One region of the Micrococcus sp. HMSC067E09 genome, then DNA from elsewhere that is predicted to be linked to it. Evidence: predicted binding sites of a transcription regulator. Region 1 holds the regulator's gene; the other holds the start of a gene.
The links. The regulator LexA, encoded in region 1, represses DNA repair genes until DNA is damaged. The targets are predictions, from matches to a motif close to TCGAACANNTGTTCGA.
Positions count from the first base shown of each region.

Region 2: the regulator LexA is predicted to act here: its motif matches at 2,075-2,090, upstream of ruvA (Holliday junction branch migration protein RuvA).

Region 1 is NZ_KV809446.1:35,423-39,483, reverse strand. Features, by position in the region: gene HMPREF2863_RS08170 (histidinol-phosphate transaminase) at 1-983, opposite strand, end outside; gene HMPREF2863_RS08165 (LysM peptidoglycan-binding domain-containing protein) at 1,240-1,608, opposite strand; gene lexA (transcriptional repressor LexA) at 1,870-2,622, shown strand; gene HMPREF2863_RS08150 (ATP-dependent DNA helicase) at 2,712-4,061, opposite strand, start outside.
Region 2 is NZ_KV809443.1:95,409-99,469, forward strand. Features, by position in the region: gene yajC (preprotein translocase subunit YajC) at 1-189, opposite strand, end outside; gene ruvB (Holliday junction branch migration DNA helicase RuvB) at 351-1,388, opposite strand; gene ruvA (Holliday junction branch migration protein RuvA) at 1,385-2,029, opposite strand; gene ruvC (crossover junction endodeoxyribonuclease RuvC) at 2,176-2,847, opposite strand; gene HMPREF2863_RS07335 (YebC/PmpR family DNA-binding transcriptional regulator) at 2,880-3,644, opposite strand; gene HMPREF2863_RS07340 (M3 family metallopeptidase) at 3,822-4,061, shown strand, end outside.

The DNA.
Region 1 (4,061 bases):
CCCTGCCAGACGGCGTGCGCGTCCTCGAGGCCGCCGAAGAACACGAAGTTCGAGTCCGAGACGGCCGGGGTGAGGCCGTAGTCGCGGAGGGTGTCCACGATCCGGTCGCGCTGCACCTTGATCTCCTCCACGGTCTCCAGGAGTGCGTCCACGTGCTGCAGGGCCGCGTTGGCGGTCGCCTGGTTCACGGCGGAGAGGTGGTAGGGCAGGCGCACAAGGCGAAGCGCGTCGCAGACCGCCGGGTCCGCGGCCATGTAGCCGAGGCGGACGCCGGCGAGGGCGAAGGCCTTGGACATGGTGCGGGTGACGACCAGGCGCGGGCGGCCCTCGAGCAGGGTGAGGGCCGGCTCGGTGCCGGCGAGGGCGAACTCGGCGTAGGCCTCGTCCACCACGACCATGGCGGCCGGGCCGCCCGCGGCCGCGACCTCCTCCGTGGCGTCGTAGACGGCGCGGATGGTGTCCAGGGACAGCGCGGTGCCGGTCGGGTTGTTCGGGGACGCCAGGAACACGAGGTTCGGGCGGTGGCCGCGGATGCAGGCCGCGGCGTGCTCGGCGGAGAGCGCGTAGTCCGCGGCGCGGCCGCCGTCGATGAACTCGGTGTCCGTGCCGGAGGCCAGCAGCGGATACATGGAGTAGGAGGGCAGGAAGCTCAGCACGGAGCGGCCCGGGCCGCCGAAGGCCTGCAGGATCTGCTGGAGGACCTCATTGGAGCCGTTGGCCGCCCAGAGGTGCTCCGGGGTGAGGCCGTGGCCGAGGTAGTCCGCCAGACGCTCGCGCAGCTCCACGAACTCACGGTCCGGGTAGCGGTTGAGACCGCCGGCGACCCGGGCGACCGACTGCACGATGGCGTCGGCCACGATCGGAGGCACCGGATGCGTGTTCTCGTTGGTGTTCAGCGCGACGGTGACGTCCAGCTGGGGCGCACCGTAGGGACTCTGCCCCTTCAGGGACTCGCGGAGCGGGAGGGCGTCCAGATCGGTCATGGCGATCAGTCTAGGAACCGCCGCCGCCGGCGGCCGCCGCGTGACGCCCGAGGGCGCGGGCAGCGACAGAGGGGGAAGCACGCCGGGCGGCGGCGGGGTCTGGAGCAGGCCTGTGATCAGCCGGGAGCCGCGGGATCGTTCCTGCGCAAGAGGAGGACATGAAGGGATCGGGGGGCACGACGTGCAGGGATCCAGCCGGTGCAGTCGGCCATGGCCGGCACGGGCGGGTCAGTCGGCCATGGCCGGCACGAACGGGTCAGTCGGCCATGGCCGGCACGAAGAGGTCGTCGCCGGTCTCGAGGGTGCGGCCCTCGAGGCCGTTGAGCTCGGTGATGCGTTCCATGGTGGCGAAGCGGTCGGCCGCCGGATCCACACGGCCGGCGATGTCCCACAGGTTGTCACCGGGCATCACGGTGACCTTCTCCAGCTCCGCGCCGGCCTGATTGGAGGACACGGCCGCCGGGGACAGGGTGATGGACAGGGCCGTGGCCGCCAGAGCGGTGAGCACGGCCGCGAGCACCATCACGGGCAGGCCGCGCAGGACGAAGCGGCCGCGGCGGTTCAGCCGCCAGTCGGCAGCCTGGACGGTGCCGGTGCGGGTGACGGAGCGGGTGCGAGCGTTCATGGTGCTGCCTTGCCTTTCCACCTGCCGGAGCAGGCTGTTCGAACATCCGTTCGATCTGTTCGAACACTTTTCTAGCACACGTCTTCGAGACGCGCCATGCCGAGTTCGAACATATCTTTGAACCGGTCGGTCTCCTGGGCTACGGTCGAGCCACGGGTTCCGCCCGTGGACGACCCTCTCCAGGTGACGCCGGACAGCAGACCACGAGGGGCGGACACGATAGGGAACACCGCCGACGCCGCCGAGCAGGAACGGACCGCCATGGCCACTCCTCAGCCCCCTGAGCACCCCACCGGGACGCCGCAGACCCTCACGCCGCGCCAGCGCGCGATCGTGGAGACGATCCGCGCGTCCATCGCCGAGCACGGCTACCCGCCGTCCATGCGCGAGATCGGCGACGCCGCCGGCCTGGGCTCACTCTCCTCCGTGAAGCACCAGCTCACCCGCCTCGAACAGTTCGGCTACCTGCGCCGCCACCCGGGCCGCCCCCGTGCCCTCGAGGTGCTGCGGGACGAGGACGGGACACTCCTGGCCGCCTCCGGCGAGGCCGCCGGTGAGGCCGCAGCCGGCGCGACGTCCGCCGACGGCGACGCCGTGGTCTCGGCGCTGCCCACGTGGCACACCGGCACGGAGGAGGGAGACTCCGTCCCCGTGCCGTGGGTCGGCCGCATCGCCGCCGGTGGGCCGATCCTCGCCGACCAGCAGGTCGAGGACGTCATGGCACTGCCCCGCCGCCTCACCGGCGAGGGCGAGCTGTTCATGCTCAAGGTCTCCGGCGACTCGATGGTGGACGCCGCCATCTGCGACGGCGACTGGGTGGTGGTCCGCCGCCAGAACACCGCCGTGAACGGGGACATCGTCGCCGCCCTGCTGGACGACGAGGCCACCGTGAAGACCTTCCGCCAGCGCGACGGCCACACCTGGCTGCTGCCGCAGAACACCGCCTACGAGCCGATCCTGGGAGACCACGCCACGATCATGGGCCGCGTCGTCACCGTGCTCCGCGCCCTCTGAGCCGCACCGCCCGGCGCCACGAAGCCTCTCACCCGGAATCCGGGTGAGGGGCTTCGTGCAGGTGAGGAGCCGTCGTCGGGAAGGCGGCGTCAGCCGTCCTGATCCACGGACGCGGCGAGGCGGCCGAGGACGCCTTCCACCACCGTCGGGTCCGTGGTGCGCCAGAAGTCCGGCAGGGCCGAGGCGAGGAAGCCGCCGTAGCGGGCGGTGGCCAGACGGGAGTCGAGCACGGCCACCACGCCCCTGTCTTGCACGGAGCGGATGAGACGGCCGGCGCCCTGGGCCAGGCGGATGGCGGCGTGGGTGGCGGAGACCGCCATGAACCCGTTGCCGCCGTGGCTGCTGATCGCACGGGTGCGGGCCAGGGAGAGCGGGTCGTCCGGACGTGGGAACGGGATGCGGTCGATCACCACCAGGCGCAGCGAGGGGCCCGGGACGTCCACGCCCTGCCAGAGGCTCATGGTGCCGAACAGGCAGGTATCCGGCTCCTCGGCGAACTGCTTGACCAGCGCGGAGAGGGTGGCGTCGCCCTGGCAGAGGATCTCGATGTCCTTCCCGCACCGGCGGCGCATGGCCTCGGCGGCGTCCTCGGCGGCCCGGCGGGAGGAGAACAGGCCCAGCGCCCCGCCGCGGGAGGCGGTGATGAGCCGCTCGAGCTCGTCCAGGGACTCCTCGGAGGCGAAGCGGCCCGGCTTAGGAAGGTGGCGAGCCACGTAGAGCACCCCCTGCCGCGGATAGTCGAAGGGACTGCCGACGTCCGCGACCGTGAACCTCGGCGCGTCTGGTCCGGCCAGGCCCACGTCCCCGGCCACGGAGTCGAAGCGGCGCTCGCCCGTGCCCACGGTCAGGGTGGCGGAGGTGAGCACAGTGGTGGCGGCGCCGAACAGCCCCTCGCGCAGCTTGCCGGCCACCGAGAGCGGGGCCACGTAGAGCTGGGGCGGGTCCTCCTCGTTGCCGGGCTGCCAGCCGACTCCGGGCTCGAAGTGGCCGGGACGGGTGGCCCAGACGACCTCCGGGAAGTCGGCCTCGGGCCGTGCGGCGAGCATCCGCTCGGTCACCTCGAGCACGTCCAGAGCGCGGGCCCGGGCCATCTGACGGCCGCCGTCGGTCTCGGTCTCCTTGCCGGTGCCGAGGTCGGACAGGCACTGCCGGACGGCGGCGAGCACGGCGTTGAGCGCGGTCTCCTGCGCGTCGTCCAGGCCGGTGGCCAGCAGCCCGGAGGGGCAGGGGGTGAAGGCGGCGTCCAGGCTCGCTGCGGCGGAGACGAGGTCCTCCACGGCCACGGTGCCGTGGCGGCGCAACGACGTGGCCGCTCCCAGCACGATCGAGCCGGACAGCTGCCCGGTGACCGCGCCGGTGACCCGGTCCTGCAGCTCATGGGCCTCGTCCACGATCACCGCCGAGTACTCCGGCAGCACGGCCAGGCCCTCGAAAGCGGA
Region 2 (4,061 bases), on a different contig from region 1:
GCCCGGGGTCAGCTCCGTGCGCATCTTGGTCTGCGCCTGCTGGGCCTTGCGGGCCTTGCGGAAGGAGAAGAAGAGCAGCAGCGCCATGACGCCGAACATGAGCAGGAGGAACATGCTTCCGCCGCCGCCCTCGGCCTGCTGGCCGAGCACGATGGGCATGTCTGCGATGGACAGGGCGAGGGTGGTCACGAGAGACACTCTCCGTCGTCGTCGGGGATGAGGACGTGCGCAGGCACACCCGTCCGGGGTGTGGGGGTGCGCACAGTGCAGACCAGTCTAGGGCGTCTGATGCCCGACGACGGCCAGGCACCTGTCCGTGGCGCCTGGCCTGGGCATGTGGCCCGCTCCGCTCAGCCCCGCTCCGGGGCCGGGAGCCCGAGGTGCTCCCAGGCTCCGGGGAGCGCGACACGGCCCCGCGGCGTGCGGCCGACCAGGCCCTCGCGGATGAGGAACGGCTCCGCGACCGTCTCGACGGTCTCTGTCTCCTCGCCGACGGCCATCGCGAGGGTGGACAGGCCGACCGGTCCCCCGTCGAAGACGGTGCAGAGGGCGTTCAGGACGGCACGGTCGAGGCGGTCCAGGCCGCGCTCGTCCACGTCGTACATGTGCAGGGCCCGGCCGGCGGCCTCGGCGTCCACGGTCGTCAGGCCCTTCACGAGCGCCCAGTCGCGCACGCGGCGCAGCAGCCGGTTGGCGATGCGCGGCGTGCCCCGGGAGCGGGAGGCGATCTGGGCGAAGCCGGCGGAGGTGACGTCCATGTCCAGCAGCAGGGCGGAGCGGCGCAGGACGAGCTCGAGCTCCTCGGTCGAATAGAACTCGAGATGCCCGGTGAACCCGAAGCGGTCGCGGAGCGGCCCGGGCAGCAGGCCGGCGCGCGTGGTGGCCCCGACCAGGGTGAACGGCGGCAGCTCCAGCGGAATGGAGGTCGCGCCGGCGCCCTTGCCGACGACGATGTCCACCCGGAAGTCCTCCATGGCCATGTAGAGCATCTCCTCGGCCGGACGGGACATGCGGTGGACTTCGTCCAGGAACAGCACCTCCCCCTCGGTCAGGGACGAGAGGATCGCCGCGAGGTCGCCGGCGTTCTGGATGGCCGGCCCGGAGGAGATGCGCAGCGGGGCGTTCATCTCCGCGGCCACGATCATCGCCAGTGTGGTCTTGCCGAGCCCGGGCGGTCCGGACAGGAGCACGTGGTCCGCGGCGCGGTCACGCAGGCGGGCAGAGCCCAGCATCAGGTCCAGCTGCTCGCGGACGCGCTGCTGGCCGACGAACTCGTCCAGGTGCTTCGGACGCAGCGCGGCCTCGAGGCGGCGCTCGTCCTCCCCCGCGTCCCCGGCGACGACGCGGTCCGCGCCCCGGTCCCCGGCGTCGGTTCCGCCGCCGTTCATCGGCCGCTCCGGACGGTGGCGGCGGCACCGACGTCGCGCAGGGTGGCGCGGAGCAGGGCGGCCACGTCCCGGCCCTCGTCGAGCTCGGGGTGGGCCGCGAGGGTGGCCTCGACGCGCTTGAGGGCCTCCTTCTCGGACCAGCCCAGGCCGACCATCGCCTCGACGACGTCCGCGTGCCAGTCCTCCGCCGGCGCCGCGGGCACCTGGTCCTGCGCGGCCTCGGCGGGTGTCTCGGCGCCGGTCGGGGCCAGCTTGCCGGCCAGCTCCACGAGGATCTTCTTCGCCAGCTTCGGGCCGATGCCGGGCACCCGGGTCAGGGCCTTCTCGTCCTCCTGGGCGACGGCCACGCGCACCGCCTCAGGAGGGTGCACCGCCAGCACGGCCAGGGCCAGGCGTGGGCCGACGCCGTTGGCGCCGAGGAGGATCTCGAAGACCTCCTGCTCGGCACGGGTGGCGAACCCGAAGAGCGTGAGCGAGTCCTCCTTCACCACCAGGTGGGTGTGCACACACGCCTCGCGTCCCTCGTGCAGGGCGGACAGGGTCTGCGGCGTGGCGAACACGAGGCGGCCGACGCCGCCGGAGACGATGACGGCGCGGTCCAGTCCGACGTACTCGACGGTCCCGGTCAGGGAGGCGATCACGGCACAGGTCCTTTCTCCGGACGGACACATTCGGACCGCCGGCGTTCGAACATACTATCGAACGGCTCGGTGCCCGGACGCACCCGACCGCAGGCCGTGGCGAGGGACCGCGCCGGGTGCGCGGCCGTCGTCGGGAAGGGGCGGCGTCAGCGGCGGCGGGCGGCGCCCGTGGCCGCCCCGGAGCGCTCGGCGGCCAGCCACTGCTCCTGCGCCCTGGTCAGCGACGTCCCCGCGCCGACGGGCCGGCGCCCGGCGGAGTCGGCGGCCTCCGCGAACCGGGACCGTCCGCCGCGGGAGGTCATGGAGCCGGTGGCCAGGCCGGTCTGCCCTGAGGCCCGGCCGAGGGCGGTGCCGCGCCAGGCATGGGCGAGGGCCAGGGCGATCGCGTCGGCGGCGTCGGCCGGACGCGGCGGGGCGTCGAGGCCGAGGATGCGGGTGACCATCGCGGTGACCTGCTCCTTGCCCGCGTTGCCGTGGCCGGTGACGGCGGCCTTCACCTCGGACGGGGTGTGCAGGCCGACCTCCAGCCCGCAGCGGGCGGCGGCGGTGATGGCCACGCCGGCGGCCTGGGCGGTGCCCAGCACGGTGGGCGTGTTGTTGTTGGCGAACATGCGCTCCACGGCGGCCCGCTGCGGGGCGTACCGCTCGAGCACCTCGGTGACCTCCCGGTCCAGGTGCAGCAGTCGCTCGTGGAGCGGCGCGTCGGACGGCGTGCCGGACACCCGGACGTGGACGAGCCGTCCGCGGCGCCGCGCGTCGACCTCCACGACGGCGATGCCGCAGCGGGTCAGTCCCGGGTCGACGCCCAGGACGCGCAGGGTGCCGTGGCCGACTCGTTCCGCCAGTCGGATCAGTCCTCGTCGAGCTCGGCGAGGACGGACTCCGGGATGTCCACGTTGGAGTAGACGTTCTGCACGTCGTCCAGCTCCTCGAGCGCATCCACGAGCTTCAGGAAGGTCGCGGCGGACTTGGCGTCCTCCAGCTCCACCTTCATCGACGGCAGGAACTCGGCCTCGTCGGACTCGTACTCGATGCCGGCGGCGTCCAGGGCCTCGGCCACGGCGCGCAGGTCGGAGGCCTCGGAGACGATCTCGAACACGTCGCCGTCCTGCTGGACCTCCTCGGCGTCCGCACCGCCCTCGAGGATCGCCTCGAGGAGGCCGTCCTCGGTGTTGCCCTCGGCCGGCAGGCGGACGACGCCCTTGCGGGCGAACAGGAAGGCCACGGATCCGGAGTCGGCCAGCGTGCCGCCGTTGCGGGTCACGGCCACGCGCACGTCGGAGGCGGCGCGGTTCTTGTTGTCCGTGAGGCACTCCACCATCAGGGCCGAGCCGGACGGGCCGCGCACCTCATACATGATCTCGGTGTAGTCCACGACCTCGCCGGTCAGGCCGGCGCCGCGCTTGATGGCGCGGTCGATGTTGTCGTTGGGGACGGAGTTCTTCTTCGCCTTGGAGACGGCCAGGTCCAGGGCCGGGTTGCCGGCCAGGTCGGGACCTCCGGCGCGGGCGGCGACCTCGATGCCCTTGATGTACTTGGCGAAGGCCTTGGCACGCTTGGCGTCGAGCGCGGCCTTCTTGTGCTTGGTCGTGGCCCACTTGGAATGACCGGCCATGATGCTCCTTCGCGGTTCGGCGACGTCGGGATGTCTCGGCGCACCATCTTAGCGGCGCGGCCCGGTCCGACCGCGGGCGCGCGTCACAGGAGCGCGTCGGTGCTCGGCGACCGGCGGCAGGCCGACCGGCGCGGGCGGCCGGAGGGGACGGGCCGGCCGGGCACCTAGACTGCGCCCATGGACTCACCGCAGATGACGCAGGGCATCTCCCTGCCCGCCGACCACCCTCTCTCCTCCCCTTCTCCGCTCCCCTACGGGCTCCCCGACTTCGCCGCCGTCTCCGACGCACAGCTGGCCGAGGCCGTCCGCGCCGGCATGGCTGCGCAGCGGGGCGAGGTCGAGGCGATCCTGGCCTCGGACGAGGCCCCGACCTTCGAGAACACCGTGCGCGCGTTCGAGCTGACCGGCGACCTGCTG